Regions from separate parts of the Runella sp. genome, predicted to be linked through region 2. Evidence: riboswitches for the same ligand, from Rfam matches in the RefSeq annotation. Region 2 holds a riboswitch; each other region holds the start of a gene.
What was found. Region 2 has a riboswitch for cobalamin ahead of ACQY73_RS21410 (DUF6580 family putative transport protein). Riboswitches for the same ligand answer to the same signal wherever they lie in the genome.
Positions count from the first base shown of each region.

Region 1 (6,327 bases), 3.8 Mb from region 2:
ACAACGGCTTCACAGGTATTTGCTAATCAATTGCCTGATTGGGCGTGGATGTTGCTCTTGCTGCTCTGCCTGACGGCCTTGTGGGTGGAGCCCAAATTGCGGTATTGATTTTTATTTTAACCATATAAGACATAGAAGGAAATATAAGTTTATATGCCTTAAGTATCTGCTCGAAATTAGTTTAAATTATTGGCGGGTTGTTTGACCCCGGATGGGGTCAAACAAAATAATGCAAACAAATTATTATGGCTTACTTATATGGTTAAAATTGGCTGTTAATAGAGTGATTATTTCTTGAAGAAAAATTTGCTTGGCGCAATCTCGGCCTTGACCGAATCAATCAGCGTTCCGTTGGGTTGATAGCGCAATACATATCCCGCTTGTTTGAACGAAGGAACCACGCCGGCATAAATAGTGCCCGTTTGTGGGTCAACACCTAAACCTCCTGAAAAGAGACGATTGATGAAAGGCTTGTCAGCTGCTACCGCTGCTGCATCAACGGAAAAGCTATAGGTTTCACCTCTTTGCACGTAATCTGCGGCGGCATCGTAATATGAGTTTGTAAAATAAAATGTCTTTTTATCGGCACTCAATGTGAACGAACTCGGTGATTTTGAGGCGTTGGGCGAGGTGATCTTGAAGCGTGTTTCGACGGTTTTGGTTTGTGTGTTCAACCGTACCATTTCTCCACCCGCGTAAAGCCAAAGTTTGCTGTTGGCATCCACTCCTAAAAGTGCAGGATTCTTCCCGATCTCAATCGTTTGTTTGACCGCATCGGTGGCAATATCGATGACAGTGATCTTTGTTGTGCCTGTTCCCGTATTTCCGACAAATGCTTCGGTGCCAATTACCGTAATGCTTTCTGCGCCGTTTTGTACGGTGATTTTTTTAGCCAATTTGTTGGTGGTCAAATCAATAACGGCTACGTAACCGGGGCTTTTGTAAAAATTAGAATAGTCGCCGGTAGCATCCCAGCAAGTCACATATGCTTTGGTATCAGTTGCTTTGACCGCTACACGAGGGTTTTCGATGTCGCTTGAAGGAATGGTAGACAGGCTTTTGAAGGTGCGCGCATCCACGATCTCGATGATGTCTTTTCCCGCCGTCGAGTTGTCGACAAGGATAATTCCTTTTGAGTTGACTTCCGTGTAATCGGCCAAACCACCCGCCAATGTACGGCTATTCTCTTTTTGAAAAATATCGAAAGAAGCAGTGGTAGAAGTGCGCTGTACTAATGAAATAGAGCCGTTATTGTCTAAAAAATTTCCTGCATTTAGAATAAGAACACCGTTGTCGTAAGGCTGTGACGGTTCAGGGTCAGAAGTGTTACAGGCAGAAAAACCAAGTGATAAAAGGCTGATAATAAGCAGAGAATTACGATTCATTTGACTTTTGTTTTGATTGAAAATAGATGATAACATTGAGCGATACCGTGCGCAACGGCATCGCATTTTTCTTTAGATTGGGATAAACTGTATTGGTGAGATTATTGCCCTGAAGCGCCAGATCGGTACGGAATTTCCTCTTTTGGAGTTGATAATTCAACACGGCATTCAGCAAATAATAAGGCGCAAAAGGCCTCCCCGAATGATCAAAGGTGCTGTATCGTTCTGAATTGTATTGTTGTTGAATCGTGAGTGATGCCTTGCCGCGACTTGCCGTAAGCGTACCGCCAAACGCATGGCGCGGAACGTAAATAAGCTGTTTGCCAATGAGATCCTGCGTATAAGGGCCGTACATTTTTTGTTGAGAGGCGTTCGTGAGTCCATAATTCAGGTTGGCTTCCAACAGGATTTTATTCCACTTTGTTTTAAGAATACCTGTGATCTCAAGGCCCTTGGTAAGTACTTGCTGAATGTTTTCGACCCGATAATTGCGGTCCGGATTCCAGTACGTCCAATCGTCGATCAGGTTATGGAATGCCGTGGCAGAGAGTTGAAATTGGCTGTTTTCGGTCAGACGTTGTTTCCAAACCAAACCGATCTCTTTATTGAAACCGCGCTCAGGGCGAAGGTCAGGATTGCCCAAATTGACCCAATAGCGCTCGTTAAGCGTTGGTACGCGATAACTGAGCGATGTATTTCCGTTGAGAATGAGTTTCGTAAATGAACGCGTCAAAAGGGTATATTCAACGCCCAGCGAAGGACTGAAGGGAGGGTTATAGCGCGTGACCAATGCCTGACGCAAATTGAGCGAAGCACTGAGTTTGCCACTGAACTGATGCCGAAGCAACGCGTAAAAATCGGCGCGATTTTCCTGTTTGATTTCTTCACCATAGCCATCTACACGGGCGTTGTAATGCACCAATTCGGCTCCGACCTTTAGGTTTGTACCTTTGTCGCAGCTTTGGATCCACGAAAAATCGTGCTCGGTACGGAGAATAAAACGGTCTATTTCGGTGTGACTTGGGGTAAGGTTTTCACCCTTGCCATAATCGGTAATATCACGAATGAAACCCGTACGTATCAGGGTCTTACCGATCTGATACGAGCCTAATACACGGTAGGCCTGTGTACGGGTGACCTCACGAAGCGGAATTTGTTGGGGCTGTATGGTGAGATTATTGTCGGTCAGCCAGAGATTCAGCGAAAACAGATTACCTTTTTGATGTTGCCAATACACATCCTGAACAATTCCCTTTTGAGAGGTTCGGGCCGGTTCAAACGAATAGCTTTCCCCGTTGGAAGTACGCCGTGGCTCAGTACCGAAATTATTATTAAAACGGCTTCCGTAAAGCAACGTTTTGCCTGAAAGTTTCCAATTCTTGCCGACGTTTTGGTGAAAACGCAGACCTACCTGCCCGGTATAATTTTCCGAGCTTTCAACCCGAAAAGCGGTGAGTGTTTGAAAGCCTTTTTGTTTAAAATCGGGAACGGAGCGTAATTGAATACTTCCGCCTACGGCGTCAGTGCCAACGCAACTTGCAGCGGAGCCATATTGTACGCTCATTTCGTCGAATCCCGCCAACGGGACGGTCGAAAAGTCAGTTTGCCCCAAGGAAGGAAAATTGATATTTATACCGTTCCAAAGCACCGCCGTATGGTTGGCGGATGTGCCCCGAAACGCAATGCTCGTGGCCTGTCCTGCACCGTAGCTTTTGAAGGCCGCCGAACTTTGGAATTGCAGAAAATCAGCCAATGTGCTGTAGCGAAAGCGCGCCAATTGAACCGAATCAATTTCCTGCACTTTTTGACCAACCATGAACCGTTCGGGCCTGACTCCGCGCACGGTCACTTCGCAAAGACTTTGTTCTTTTTGGGCGTACAACCACGACGCTGTGAATAACAACAGCACGAAAGGTATGTAATTGACAAACCGTAAAAGTTTGTGAATCAAGGTAGTTGAATGACAGAGTGAATATGAAATCGAACGCTCAACGTCTCCTCATTACCCGTAAGGACTCGTCAAGAATGATTGTTGGCAGGTCTCCTGGCTTGTTTCATTGTTGCGGGTCTTCCCATTCATTTTACAGAACAGTGACTAAAAGGTGAGCAACAACTTGCTGAAACGTACAGTTGCGGGAACAGCCCCCGAGTTGAACGGGATTCCCTATTAAGCCATTCGGCACACACAGAGGCGGCATCAGGCACCAATAACTTTTGCAAAGGTATAGTAAAAACGGACGTTTCTCCAAATAGATATACCATTCAGGGGCGATTTTAGGGCTTTGTTTTTACTATTATTTTCAAAAAAATGAGGCAATTGTTTGGATTGAATCTAAATAGGCTCTTACTTTGGCCATTATTTAAAATTAATCTAAATAATCATTGAGTAACTAAGCAGAAGTAAATGAGACTTTCCAAGTTTGTGATTCCGTTGATTATTAACAGCTTGATAAATAAAACTTGGAAAGTCTATTTTGTATAACTGCTCATTGCTTCCTAAAGAGACGAGCGCATAGAGGCGAGTCGAAAACGACTCAAATTCCACATCATAGACAGTAGATATACATCAAATAATAACGATTATGACCCATCAACATCCGTTCAAAACACTTCTTGAAAAAGACTATGGATACGTAGGCGTGTGTGAAAGCTGTAAAATGTATCACATTGCTTACAAAAATTTTATGTTTTGTTTGGATGAAACCGAATTTGAGTGGTTTCGGCAGTTATTGGTCGAAAAAAAGATGGTAGAAACGTTTTCTACGCCTCACGGAAAAGAACTCATTCATTATACGCCGCTGTCAAATTTTTATCTTCTTTTTTCTTATTCTGAAATGGATGAATTGCTTACCCTGATGAATGAGATATCCATGACGGTGGAGGCACGTAAGATGCTTAAAAATATCAATTAAAAGCTTCACTTGTTTGCCGAAAAGGGTGGTAAATGATTGAAAATGAATGTGTAATGTTTTGCCCTTTAGATTTTTAACTAATTATATTTTTTAATGAATCGTCTCTTTTTACCCACCAAAACAATGAGAACTCGGTTAGCGATAGCGCTATCATTTTTGACGTTTTGGGCAATGGCCCAAAACGCAACCATCAAAGGCAGTATTACTACCAACGACGGCAAAGCGGCAGAATTTGTCAATATTATTTTAAAAGGCGCCAATAAAGGAGCTGTGGCAGACACCAACGGTCGTTATGAAATTACCAATATCAAACCGGGAAGCTACACATTGCAGGCAAGTTTTGTAGGCTTAGCAACGTTGTCAAAAAAAATTACCCTGACGGCAGGGCAGGTAGTGGAAGAAAATTTGGAATTGACGTCTAACAGCCAACAACTTCAGGAAGTATTGGTAACGGCTAATCCCGGCAAATACGTTTCTGATTATCCTTCTATTTCTTTACGTTTAAGAACTCCGCTGCTCGAACTTCCCCAGAATATTCAGGTAATTACTCGCCAAATACTCCAGGATCAACAGATCTTTGACATGCAGGAAGGAGTGATTCGCAACGTGAGCGGTGCCACCCGTTCTGAACACTGGGAGAACTATGCACGTATTGTAATGCGAGGTTCCAGAATTGCCGCTTTCAGAAACGGTATGAACGTCACCGAAACATGGGGGCCGCTCAACGAGGACATGAGTATGGTAGAGCGAATTGAGTTTGTAAAAGGCCCTGCCGGATTTATGCTTGCCGGCGGCGAACCGAGCGGTTTTTATAATGTGGTGACTAAAAAACCTACGGGCATTACCAAATCAGAAGTCGGTATGACAATCGGGAGTTTTGGCACCTACCGCAATACGCTTGATTTTGACGGTAAGTTGAGTAAAGATGGCAAGGTGCTTTACAGACTTAACCTGATGGGACAAATGAAAGGCACGCAACGCAATTTTGAATATAACAATCGCGTGTCTATCGCTCCGGTGCTTAAATTTCAGATCAATCCCAAAACATCACTGACAACGGAATATACCTATCAGTACGTTAATATGTCGCCGTTGGGCTCTGCGTATGGGTATTCTTCTACCGGCATCGGCAAACTTCCCGCCGAATTTTCGACGCTGGAGTCAAACATGGCCCCTACCAAAATCCATGACCAATCGCTCTTTGTGACCTTGTCACACAGTATTAATGACAATTGGAAATTTACCGGCCAGTTGGCCTACCTGCACTTTGCGCAAGTTGGTTCAAGCTTGTGGCCATCCGGCATCAAGGGTGACACCTTGACGAGGGCTATGTCGGTATGGGACATTCTCGGCCAAATCCGTGTCGGTCAGTTCTTTGTCAACGGCGATGTCAATACGGGTAACATTAAGCACCGCCTGTTGGCAGGTGTTGACATGGGTGATAAAGATTTTTACCATGATTGGAGCCAGGGGGGAGATTTTAAGGGTGCAACTCCCTTCTTGGTCAATAACCCGGTGTATGGTCAGGTTCCGGTATCAGCTTATCCCGTTTTCGATCGTAGCAAGAGCGTGCAGGAAAGAGGGGTGCATTACAATAACCTTTATACCGCTTTCTACGCCCAGGATGAACTCAGATTATTCAACGAAAAACTGCGCCTGACGCTCGCCGGCAGATATACTTCTACGGGAGATGAAGACCCGTATTCCGGCAAGGTAAATGCCGGTAAGTTTACCCCGAGAATAGGTTTAAGTTATTCCATTACTAAAAATATGAGCGTGTATGCGGTACTTGACCAATCGTTCATTCCACAGGCCGGAGCTACTTTTGAAGGAAAGAAATTTGATCCGGTGACCGGAAATAACAAAGAGATCGGTCTGAAACGCGAATGGTTGGATGGTCGCTGGACAGCCTCTGTAGCGGGGTATCAGATCACCAAAAATAATGTATTGACACCCGACCCCGCCCATCAATATTTCTCTGTCCAGTTAGGACAAACCAAAACATCAGGATTGGAATTTGACGTGCGGGG
Region 1 is NZ_OZ257252.1:714,770-721,096, reverse strand. It holds gene ACQY73_RS03235 (hypothetical protein) at 1-108, shown strand, start outside; gene ACQY73_RS03230 (YncE family protein) at 288-1,385, opposite strand; gene ACQY73_RS03225 (TonB-dependent receptor plug domain-containing protein) at 1,375-3,294, opposite strand; cobalamin riboswitch at 3,403-3,609, opposite strand; gene ACQY73_RS03220 (DUF6686 family protein) at 3,968-4,297, shown strand; gene ACQY73_RS03215 (TonB-dependent siderophore receptor) at 4,421-6,327, shown strand, end outside.
Region 1: linked by a shared signal. The riboswitch ahead of ACQY73_RS03225 (TonB-dependent receptor plug domain-containing protein) and the one ahead of ACQY73_RS21410 (DUF6580 family putative transport protein) in region 2 are both predicted to bind cobalamin.

Region 2 (6,327 bases):
CAAAAAAAACGAGCACTAATTATCAGCAAATATCCTGAGTTACTTTCTTTACCTTCTGAAGAACGAATGGATCTGCTTTTAAAGACAATTGAAAGATGGGATAACTCATCACAAATTCGTAGGAATGTAAGCGATCTTTGTCCAAATTGCTTTTTTAATAATTGTGACTATTGTAGCGATGGGCAATTTAAAGAGCCAAATCCTGGTGAAAATGCTGCAACCGGATATAATCAAGCAAAACTTGAAGAATGTAAACAAATTAAACTTGGAATAAAGAATGCTTCATTAAATATCGCTTGGGTAGTTTATTTAGAATCACTTATTGGGTGTGGTGCTGTTGGTGTCGAGGCGGGCAGTTGGGCAGCTGGTTTAACTGGACCGTTAGCTGGGCACGCTTTTGTTGTTGTAGGTGGGCTTGCAGGAAGTGGTTGTGCGCTTGGAGCCACTCTTATCTACTTTCAAACCAAAAACCTTATTGAATTAACATATCGGGATGGGGTTATGGATTGTGAGGACAAATATGGCAGATAAATAATAAATGTATAACTATCAACTTTATATCTTAATGGTATAAAGTTGATAAAATTAAATAAAGGTATGAACTCTAAAATTTCAGCTAAAATCATTTCCTTATCAGGTCTAGTTATTTTCATTTACAATGTCACTTTTTCTCCATTTTCAATTAATTTTTTAGGTATTTTGGGAGGAGTATTATTGGCTATTGGGTTGTTGTTCAGATATAGCATACTTTATAAAGAGAGCAGAAATTTCAATAATAAAAAGAAGTCATTTTTTATTTATTTTCTTTTATATGGATTAGTATTGTTTTTAATATTTTTATTTTCATGAAGCATTTATTGGATAATTTAAAAATAAAGTTTGCAATATTTATTATGGCATTCTATTATTCTATTAATTTAGCTGGACAAGGTGTTTTTGTAAAAAAAGCCGATGGCATATTAATGGTAGAAAGTAAGTATGTGGACGTAGAAGGTTCACCTTATATGGAAGATCAGTTTACCGCCGGAGAAGTCAAATTAAGGCAGAATGAAAAATGGCAACAATACTCAAAAGCGAGGTATGATACCTTTAAAGATGAATTCGAGTATGAGCAATCATCCAATGCAAAACTATTACGATTTGATGCTTCTCACATAACAGAATTTAAATTAAACGGCAACATTTTTCGGTGTAATTTCCCTGCAATCGGCGAATGGAATAATCGTCATTTTTATCAGGTTTTGTATGATGGCAATATAAAACTCCTCAAAAAAATCTATACTAAGATCATAACGCCAACCGATTTTGGCTCAGTAACAAAAGCATCAAGCTTTGTTCGTGAAGAGAAATTATACGTAATTAAAAATGAGAAAATCCAATACATTAAACGAAAAAAGTCGGATATTTTAGCGATTTTAAACGACAAAGAATCTGCAATTAAAGATTTTGTCAAATCAAATCAGCTGGATTATTCTATCGAAGGTGATGTAATAAAAATTATGGAGTTTTATGATCGTGAAATTTCATTAAAACAATAGTGAGATACTCGTTTTGACAATAGCATTCACAGTAGGTTCTACGCCCCGGCTCAATAATAAAATGGTTCAAATCATAGGCTTCTATTATTTGAACCATTGGCCTTTTCCACAAAAAAATAAATCCTTCTTTCTCGCTCCTCACTACTGACTTCTCGTTACCTTTGCCTAAGTCTTGGGTGCCTCATGCCTGCTTCGTGGCGGGCTTTGACGGCTTAAAAGGGAATTTCGTGCAAAACGGAAACTGTCCCCGCAACTGTGAGTTTCATTTAACGTCGCTCTTAATAACTGCTTAAACCACTGGTTTTCAAACCGAAAATCGGGAAGGTGCAAGGGCGATGAAATAAGTCAGGAGACCTGCCCAATGCTGTTTTCAGTCGCCGTGCACGGAGGATGCGCAGCCAAACCGATTATTTTACAAACTGATATGAAACAAACACTCAATCCTCGTCTTTTGACGCTATTGTGCTTTATTTTAGCCGTAGCGCTGATTCGCATTTTAAACGTTGCACAACTCTCGCCCGTATCCAACTTCACTCCCCTTGGCGCGATGGGGCTTTTCAGCGGCGCTTATTTTACTACGCGTTGGAAAGCTTTTGCGTTTCCGCTTCTCACGCTCCTTATCAGTGATCTGATCATCAATGCCGTTATCTATAAGGGTCAATACGGCATTATTTATAACGGTTGGTATTGGGTATACGGCATTTTCGCGCTGATCGTTTTTTACGGAAAAATGCTGCTAAAGAAAATCAATGTGAAAAACATTGTTCTTGCCGCCATCGTTGCCACATTATCTCATTGGATGTTGTCAGATAGCAGCGTGTGGCTCAGCGGCGGCACCGACCTGCGCACCGGATTGCCACTTACGCGTGATTGGGCCGGCTTTGTCCAATGCTTAACCCAAGGATTTCCGTTCATGCGTAATTTCCTGGCAGGAACGTTGGCTTACAGCGCCCTGCTGTTTGGCGGATTTGAATTACTCAAAGTTCGTTTTCCAAAACTTGCTTTTGCCGAATAATGCAGCAGGCCTTAATGAATTGGTCGGGAGGAAAAGATTCGGCGTTGGCGCTTTATCATAGTTTGCAAAATAAAAGCTATGACGTTCGTTACCTCCTGACTTCCCTTAATGATTCCTTTCGACGGGTTTCGATGCACGGCGTACGAGAGGAATTACTTGACCAACAGGCCCAACACCTTGGCATTGAGTTGCTCAAACTGCGTCTTCCCGAAACTACTTCTATGGAAGAATACCGGAGCCGCATGGCCGAAATACTTCAACCATTGGCTAAGGCAGGCATTGAGAAATCCATCTTCGGTGATATTTTTCTGGAAGATTTGCGGATTTACCGCGAAAACCAACTGAATCAACTAGGAATGCAAGGCATTTTTCCACTCTGGAAACGCCCTTCGCTTGAACTATTGGAAGAGTTTTGGGAGTTAGGTTTCAAAACTATCGTGGTCAGCGTAAATGGAAATCTATTGGATAAATCTTTTTGCGGTCGAATCCTGGATCGTGATTTTGTCAGAGACTTACCCCAAACAATCGACCCTTGCGGCGAAAACGGCGAATTTCACACCTTCGTTTTTGAGGCGCCTTATTTTGCGCAACCCATTGATTTTCAAAAAGGAGAGACGGTAGAGAAAACCTATCATTTCCAAAATGCAGCGGGAGAAGCGCTGACTTCTACTTATTTTTTCACAGATTTGCTGCCTATTTAAAGCCATTGAATATGTTGACACCTACGTTATCAAAAGACGCGGTACGCGAAATTTACGAATCACCGTTATTGGAATTGATCTACCAAGCCGCTACGGTTCATCGCCAACACCACGACCCTCAGGAAGTGCAGGTGTGTACGTTACTTTCTGTTAAAACAGGTGGTTGTCCCGAAGATTGTGCCTACTGCCCACAGGCCGCACGTTACCATACGGGAGTGCAAACCCACAAATTAATGCCTGTGGAAGAAGTATTGGCCGCCGCCAAACGTGCCAAAGAAGCCGGAAGTACGCGTTTTTGCATGGGTGCTGCTTGGCGCGAAGTACGCGATAACCGCGACTTTGACAATGTATTGGAAATGGTCAAAGGCGTTAACCGATTAGACATGGAAGTTTGTTGCACCCTGGGAATGCTGACCGAAACACAGGCCGAGAAACTCAAAGATGCAGGGCTTTACGCCTACAATCATAACTTGGACACCAGCGAAGAATTTTACGGCGATATTATTTCTACCCGTACCTACGATGACCGACTTCAAACCATCCATCATGTTCAGAAAGCGGGGATTTCAGCTTGCGCGGGTGGCATTATAGGCATGGGAGAAACGCATGATGACCGCATTGCAATGCTGTATACCTTGGCGTCGCTCCCTCAACCACCTGAGTCAGTGCCGGTGAACGCGCTCGTAGCGGTAGAAGGCACACCGTTGGAGCATCAAAAGCGCGTATCTGTTTGGGACATGATCCGGATGATCGCCACGGCTCGTATTCTCATGCCCAAAGCAATGGTTCGACTCTCGGCAGGCCGCGTCAATATGACAATGGAAGAGCAGGCGCTTTGTTTTATGGCGGGGGCTAACTCTATTTTTGCAGGCGATAAATTACTGACGACTCCCAATTCGAGCGTTGATGCCGACCAAGATATGTTCCATCTCTTAAATATCAGACCCCGCCCTGCCTTTAAAGAACAAAAATTGGAAACTGTTTGATCTTCCTGTGCTCATTTGTTCTTGAAAATCCACTATTTTTGACTTTTATTTCGTTATCTCCCTAAAAGAGACGCTGAATCATTACAAAATGCCCCCGCTAAAACCCGCCAAAGGAAAATTGCTGATTGCCGAGCCATTTTTGGGAGACCCCAATTTTGAGCGGAGCGTCGTATTTTTGTGTGAGCATAACGAAAACGGGACCTTTGGTTTGGTTTTTAATCAAACAACCAACCTGCACCTCAACGATGTCCTCAAAGAACCCGTTGTGAACAATATGCCTCTCTATTTGGGTGGACCGGTAGAACAGAATACTTTACATTTTCTTCACCGATTACCTTTTCTGGAAGACGCTGTTCCCGTAGGTGAAAATTTGTATTGGAGTGGTGATTTTGAACAAATTACGAGCCTACTCAATGTTGGCAAAATAACCGAGCGGGATTTGCGTTTTTTCATTGGTTATTCGGGTTGGTCGGCAGGGCAGCTTGATGATGAACTCAGTAAAAACGCCTGGATCGTATCCAATACTGATGCCGGATTTATATTCGATACGCCGGTCGATCAATTTTGGAGGGCGGTTTTACGGAAAATGGGTGGAGAATATCGCGTTAAGTCACATTACCCTACTGATCCGAGATTAAATTAGACGATATATGTGGTACGGACGACCCGTCCGTCCATCCACAGCTAAAGCAGAAGTAAAACACCTAAAATCGTAAAGGTCATTTACCCTATTCCCCTTTAACTCCACAGGAACTGAAAATAACAATTACCCAAAATAAACAGTGTGGTTGACACAGAAACAACCAAGTGACTTTGAAAGCCACTGCAAACCAACTTTTAGAATTGTATCATGAATTTGAAACTTAGATTACTTCTTCTTTTAGTGATTGTCTCGTTGGGAGCACAAGCACAAACAGTTTACATGAAACCCCATTTAGGACTGCGCTTAGGACTGAATGTTGCCCGCAGCACCTATTCCCCCAACTTTATTTATAACCTAAAAGCGCAATCCCACCCCAATTTAGGCGTGTTTTATCGTATGCGAACAAAAAAATGGGCTTTCCAACCGGAAGTGCAACTCTCTGTACGCGGCGGAACTTTCAAAAGTGAAACGGCAGTAATACGCAACAATTTCAACTATGCGAGTTTTGTACCGGTAGTGGGATACATCATCACCGAAGGCCTTACGTTTGAAGTTGCCCCGGAATTCAGTTACGCCCTCAGCACCCTTAAAAGTGTCGTTCCTCTACGTAAAAATGAATTTAGTTTAGGCTCAGGCTTACGCTTCGATTTTATGGATATGGGGGAAGATTTCAGCCTGAATGTTCGGTACATTCATGGTTTTACCAATTTATCAACTTCTAAGACGGAGACCCTTTCCAACAAGACACTGCAAGTATCCGTTATTTACAATTTGTACAAGAAAAAATAAAAATTTGGATTTATAAATCCCGATTGTAATTTTGCAACATGATTTTAAACGTAAAAAATAGCGCGTGGTGGTGGCGTTCTTCTTTGAGAAAGATGAACACGTAATGCTATGCTTATTTTTTATTCTAAAAAGCTCGCTGTTCATCATACAGCGAGCTTTTTTTATTTTCAACATTCGAACCTGATTCCTAATTCAACCGAAAAATAAGGTAATGACAACGACCGAAACCACTTTCAAGATCACCACCCAAAGCCGCAAATTACTGGGAGATATGCTTACTCCCGTTGGAGTTTATCTTAAACTTCGCGACAAATTCCCTTACACCGTTATGCTCGAAAGTGCCGAATACCACGGCATGGAACACGGTTTCAGTGTCATCGCCTGCGACCCCGTTGCTTCATTTGTATTGGACGAAGATGTTGTTAAACAGTGCTTCCCTGATGGCTCTGAAGATTCGTTTCGTTTGCCTTATCGGAAGCATGCGATGCAAACGCTGCGGGATTTTATTCAACGTTTTGATGCCCCAAAAAACGAGCACCCATTTATCAACGGAGGACTATTCGGGCACATCACCTACGATTCGGTAGAGTATTTTGAAGACATTGAAATTCAGGAAAAAACGCCCGACAATGCCATCCCGCAAATGGTATACCGC
Region 2 is NZ_OZ257252.1:5,073,491-5,079,817, reverse strand. It holds gene ACQY73_RS21420 (hypothetical protein) at 1-531, shown strand, start outside; gene ACQY73_RS21415 (hypothetical protein) at 846-1,538, shown strand; cobalamin riboswitch at 1,696-1,914, shown strand; gene ACQY73_RS21410 (DUF6580 family putative transport protein) at 1,963-2,553, shown strand; gene ACQY73_RS21405 (diphthine--ammonia ligase) at 2,553-3,254, shown strand; gene bioB (biotin synthase BioB) at 3,266-4,240, shown strand; gene ACQY73_RS21395 (YqgE/AlgH family protein) at 4,329-4,883, shown strand; gene ACQY73_RS21390 (outer membrane beta-barrel protein) at 5,091-5,672, shown strand; gene ACQY73_RS21385 (anthranilate synthase component I family protein) at 5,884-6,327, shown strand, end outside.

Region 3 (6,327 bases), 3.8 Mb from region 2:
CCCTTTGCTTAACAGTATTTCCCGAAGTTGGTGAGCGTCAAAATGATGATGATCTTGATGCGAATATATTTCCTCCAATATGGTGTAGCGTTCCTGAGTGCGGCGGTAGCCTTTCAACTCCAAAAACTGGTCAAGTCGCAGCGTAGCTGCCTGGAGATGTGAATTTTGCATATTCAAATGAATAAAACTAACTGATGTATCGACGCCACAAAGTTAATTTTATTTAGAATAAATACAATTAAATTGTATGATTAGATGTATACAGTCATTCCTTTTCTTTCCGAAAAGAAATACCCTTACGCTGCAAATAGGCTTCCAGATCCAAAAAGCTCGTTGCCTGCGCCATCAGTCCCTGCAAATCATTGATCTCGTGCGGCATGAATCCATATACGCATGCACTGCCGATGGGTTGGAAGATGATTTTACGTCGAAGGTAAGTGCAGTAATTGCTTTCATCTTTTGAGTCAATGCTTCCAATTTCATCCGCAAAGAATTCAAGCGACCAAATGTCAAAATAGGTAAGTAACATTTGCCCGAACTCGATTTGAAAATGACCGTGAAAACGGCAACGATATACGCGACCCAATCGGCTTTCTGCACTGATCTCAAATGTACATTCTTTCTCTGATGGATCCATAACTTCGTCTTGTTGATGCGGCAATGCGTTGTGCCTTAGCCAAGCTCCGATTCTTCAGGAAACGAAGCTTGGCTAAGGGCTTAACTGGTTATCAATAGAGATGCTTTTGGGCTATTTATTGTTTTAATATCCTCCTTTTGCAGAACCAAACACAATCAAATCAATTTAGCCGACGAAGGGGAGAAAATTGTAAAATTCAGGTCTTCAAAAAGAATAATGAATTCAGTCAATCATCAATTTCACATACACATTTAAAAGCTTTTTTTCAGGTTGAGATAAGGCTCGTGCTGAAAATTTTCAGCACGAGTACCGTTGATCTATGTAGAAATGAAGTGACTCACCTCTACAACCTCCTTGAACATGAACTCTAAAATCTTTTATTCATTCGATTGAATTTTCGTCAAAAACTTGCCGCAATCCCTTTCCTTTTCGTTTCCTTACTCCCTGCCTGTTTACCGGTTTATGCAGTAATGAAACTCTCCTCGACCGCCTTGCACATCACAAATGAATGATGACACAAAGATAAATATTTTATTTAGACCAATTATAAATAAATAGTAAAATTTTATTTTTAACTTTTTTTAAGCCGTTTCCTTTTATTGACCATCGCAGGGCTTTTTTGGGAAACTGACGCAAAGCTGACGCGCAATTACCTTTATATCGGCGAAGTGCTTTCTATTTTGGTTCCGTTGGTCAACGGTTTTCAAACGGAAGATTGGTTCTGGAAAACGCTCATCAATGGCCAAAATTCCATTGCAGAAACGGATATTTCGTGGCTATTTACGGACGTATTGAGATTATTTTTGGCCCGTTGGGCATGGAAAACACCTAACAGTCAACCCATTTCACAAAATGACAATATACAAAATTCTGTTGCCTGATCTGCGCAGCGATTTTCAATTTCTTTCAAAAACGCAAGAACCGTTTGAGTAAAATCGGCCAATCGGGCCATTTCACCAGAAGATATTTTATCAATTATATATTGCTATAGTTAAATATTAATCGTTAATAATTAATTTAAAAGATATAATATCCAATTTATAGCAGTTAAAGCAGTTATTATATCTTTTAAAAATTACTCACTTTATCTTTGCCTCAGTTCTTTCAAGTTATTGCCGTTTTGGGGTTGTTGATGACTTCAACATTAAAAAGGAATCGTGTGTAAATCACGAGCTGACGTGCAACCGTAAGCAGCTACGAATAGCTGCAAGCCGAGATACTTGCCTCCTAACGAATTGACCAATGCTTTCACGACCTGAAGCAATTGTCAGGCAAAAGGAAAGGACAATAAGTTTTTCAAAATTTATTGTTACACCAACATCCTTTTACGCGTATGCTTAAAAACAATCTTGGCTATCCCCGCATCGGTGGCCGCCGTGAACTCAAAAAAGCCTGTGAATCTTATTGGGTAGGCAACATTTCACAACAAACGTTGCTCGAAACGGGCGCTGCCATTCGTCGCCATAATTGGCAATTACAACAGGAAACGGGGATTGACCTTATTCCTTCCAACGATTTTTCGCTTTATGACCATGTGCTTGATCTGAGTTTGACATTGGGCGCAATCCCGCGTCGTTATCAAGCGGTACTGTCGGCCAATCCGCAAAACAATGCGCTTGATCTGTATTTTGCCATGGCGCGCGGTTATCAAAAAGACGGCCTTGATATCAAAGCGATGGAAATGACCAAGTGGTTTGATACCAACTACCATTATATAGTTCCTGAATTTACCAAAGACCAAACCTTTACGCTTTCGTCTGATAAGATTTTCAATGAATTTGAAGAAGCGCTTCAATTGGGCATTGTAACAAAACCTGTTTTGATAGGGCCAATTTCTTATTTGTTGCTTGGTAAAGAGAAGGAAGAAGGGTTCCACCGTTTGGAATTATTACCCCAATTATTGCCCGTTTACTACGAAATCTTGGAACGCCTCCAAAAGGCGGGCGCAGTTTGGATTCAATTTGACGAACCCTGTCTGGCGTTGGATCTAACCTATAAAGAAAAAGACGCGTTACGCTTGGCCTACGGAACTATCCGCAGCAAATTTCCGCAATTAAAAACCTTGCTGACAACCTATTTTGACGGTTTGCGTGATAATATTCTGACCGTTTCACATTTGCCTGTTTGTGCGTTGCACGTAGATGCAGTTCGTTTTCCAAGCCAATTTGACGACCTGTTAACAGCCATCAAAGAACCCATGTCGTTGTCAATAGGCTTGGTTGACGGGCGAAATATCTGGAAAAATGATTATGCCAAATCGCTGGCGTTCATTCAAAAAGCGGTGTCTAAATTAGGTATTGAACGCATGATGATCGCACCTTCCTGCTCGTTACTGCATTCTCCTTGTGATCTGGAACTTGAAAAAGAAGAAACGCAACTACCCGCCGAGATCAAAAATTGGCTGGCTTTTGCCAAACAAAAACTGCAGGAAATAAACGAGTTACACGAAATTTCGATAATCGGGAACCCTGCATTGTTGGCTCAAAATCAGCTTGCCGTTAAAAGTCGACAGTCGTCTCCTTTGATCCATAAACCACAGGTAAAACAACGAATAACCGCATTGAGCGAAGCTGACACGCAACGCCAAAGCCCATTTGAGATAAGACAAAGCAAGCAAAAAGCATTGCTGAATTTACCCTTGTTTCCAACAACGACGATTGGGTCTTTTCCCCAAACTGACGACGTACGTGTGCTTCGTGCTGACTACAAAAAGGGTCTGATAACGCAGGACCGGTACGAATCGGCCATTGAAACCTATATTCAAAAAGCCGTTTTGTGGCAGGAAGAACTCGGACTGGACGTATTGGTTCATGGCGAATTTGAACGAAACGACATGGTCGAATACTTCGGCGAATTGTTGGAAGGATACGTATTCAGTCAAAACGGTTGGGTGCAAAGTTACGGTTCGCGTTGCGTCAAGCCGCCCATTATTTACGGCGACATTGAGCGTTTGCATCCCATGACCGTGCGATGGGCTACCTATGCCCAATCGCTTACGCAGAAGTACATGAAAGGGATGTTAACGGGACCGATCACCATTCTGCAATGGTCGTTTGTGCGTGATGACCAACCTCGCAGCGCAACCATGCTTCAACTGGCGTTGGCAATTCGCGATGAGGTTTCTGATCTGGAACAGGCAGGTATCAAGATCATTCAAATTGACGAAGCAGCCCTCAGAGAGGGCTTGCCATTGCGCCGAAGCGACCGGAAAGCATACTTGGACAATGCTGTGAAAGCTTTTCGGGTGGCATCGTCGTCGGTGCGGGATGAAACCCAAATCCATACGCACATGTGTTATTCGGAGTTCAATGATATTATTGAAAGCATTGCCGCGATGGATGCCGATGTCATTAGCATTGAAACGTCCCGTTCGCAGATGGAATTGCCGGATGCATTCGCGGATTTCAATTATCCAAATGAGATCGGGCCGGGGGTGTACGACATTCACAGTCCCCGTGTGCCTACGGTGGAAGAAATGGTGAGTTTGTTGGAAAAAGCCCTGACGGTGCTTCCCGCCCAAAATGTGTGGGTAAATCCCGACTGCGGGCTCAAAACCCGCAAATGGCCGGAAACCGAGATCGCGCTCAAAAATATGGTAAAAGCCGCCGGCAAAATACGTAAAGGTATCGCTCAGGAATCGTAATACCGATTTTAACTATTCATATATGATTTGGAAAGTTTTAAAAAACTTTCCAAATCTCTCCCACCTTCCAAACACGCATTTGTGTTGTAAATTTACTATACCTTTGACGTAATTGCTTCTTGGAGAAACAAACGGTTTTGCCAAGAAGCCGAACGCCCACGTACCCAACCATTATTCCCATGACTTACGAAGAACAAATCAAAAAAGCCGAAACGCATGTTTTCAAGGCAATTTTTCCCAATACAACCAACCATTATGACACGCTATTCGGCGGCACGGCCATGCAATGGATGGACGAAGTGGCTTTTATTACAGCAACGCGGTTCAGTCGTCAGCGTTTCGTAACGGTTTCTTCCGACAAGATCGATTTCAAGAAAGCAATTCCTCACGGCACCATCGTTGAGTTGATCGGCTTCGTTCATCACATAGGTCGTACGAGTATGCAGGTGACGGTAGAAGTATACGTAGAACAGATGTACGAAGAACACCGCGAAAAAGCCATTGAAGGCACATTTACGTTTGTGGCCATTGATGAGGATAAAAATCCCATCACCATCCTTAAAAGTAATCCTGCATAATTCTTCTTTCATGTACTGATTTCCGGAAAACGGGATACTTACACTTACGGTTGTGCCATCACTCAGGGTATACGTATCCACATCCTGTGCACTCAACCCATCGGGGTCAATAAATCGCATGGGGTTGGCATTAGCGTAAAGATAGGGAGAAAAACGCCTTGATATTTCCGCCAAAGGATCTTGCTGCCAAAAACGATTACCGATAGTTGGGTCGGAGAACCTTGCCCCAAAATCATACAAATTTAGGCCAAAATCACTCTGCTGTTCGTTTTGACTGTATTTGAAATTGTCTGGAGTTACGTTTTGAAAATCAAGACCTTGCAGGCTAAGACCAAAAGGCGAATAATGATTCTGCTGCGTAATTACAGGCGGTGCGCCCGCCGTGAGGCTATCACGAAAGCTTAACCTCAAATTCCCCAGATGGTCAGTGTAGTTATACTCATAAACCCCCACCTGACCTCCCCCTGTAGGGGAGGAATAGGCAATGCACCCTTCTTCGTGGGAGCCCAACCATTAAAGCCGTTCAACTCAATAACGCTGCCAGTTATTACAATTCTTTATTTTGCTGTTTTCCCAAATAACCTCTTACAAGGGGCGTGATGCTAAACCAATTTTCTTGAGATTCCTCATCCCATAATGCCCAATAGGTTAAAAGATGGTCAAACTGACCTTTGAAAATGTTTAATACTTCCACAACTTTTTTCCAAACCTCTAAATTCTTATCTTCATCAGAAAAGGATAAATCTTCATATGAAGTTAATATGAGTGCCATAACAGCTTTTCTTAACTCTAATGAAAGGGGTTGTTCTAATATAAACTTTATAAACTCCCCAACCCGTAATTTATTGGCTAATTCTACAGGCCAGTCTTGCTCATCCCCCAATGCAGGTAGATTTAAAAGTCTATTTACTTGCGCAATTGTTGATTTATGAATTATCATAAGAGTATTGTTAAAATTCAGGATAAGCCGTTTTAACGCCTTTACCGCCCGGAACAAGTCTAATTTTACTTGGAATACCATACGAACCATCTGGAAGAATCATTCGGGCAGGAAAATTTTTCGGTATTGGCAGGGGTATTGCTCCGTTATTAAGCTTATCCAGGTTATCCATGATAAATTTTGCGGCAACTTGATCATCTAAAAACTGGCCTTGAGCCATTCCTGATCCTTTTGCACGATTTATCAGAAAATTTGTCATTTCTTCACCATGATTTATAAATGTATGTCCAAATTTTGATTTTGTCAGTTGTATAACTTCTTGAGATACTTTAGCTACATCATCCGACAATTTAAACAAAGATTTGGCCCATTTCACAATTTTAAAAAGCCCGAAACCTCCTTCTACAAATCCAAAAATGTCAACCCCTAACTGCGCCGCTTTTTCTTCCGGGGTAAAGTGTGCCCCAAATTCCTTTGGCTCTGTAGGTTTTATAACAGCATTTTGCTGAGAAGCTATTTTAGTTAAATA
Region 3 is NZ_OZ257252.1:696,226-702,552, forward strand. It holds gene ACQY73_RS03140 (Fur family transcriptional regulator) at 1-171, opposite strand, end outside; gene ACQY73_RS03145 (DUF6686 family protein) at 266-637, opposite strand; gene ACQY73_RS03150 (hypothetical protein) at 1,237-1,518, shown strand; cobalamin riboswitch at 1,744-1,879, shown strand; gene metE (5-methyltetrahydropteroyltriglutamate--homocysteine S-methyltransferase) at 1,971-4,280, shown strand; gene ACQY73_RS03160 (acyl-CoA thioesterase) at 4,460-4,858, shown strand; partial or broken gene ACQY73_RS03165 (RHS repeat domain-containing protein) at 4,964-5,311, opposite strand; gene ACQY73_RS03170 (hypothetical protein) at 5,406-5,798, opposite strand; gene ACQY73_RS03175 (hypothetical protein) at 5,809-6,174, opposite strand.
Region 3: linked by a shared signal. The riboswitch ahead of metE (5-methyltetrahydropteroyltriglutamate--homocysteine S-methyltransferase) and the one ahead of ACQY73_RS21410 (DUF6580 family putative transport protein) in region 2 are both predicted to bind cobalamin.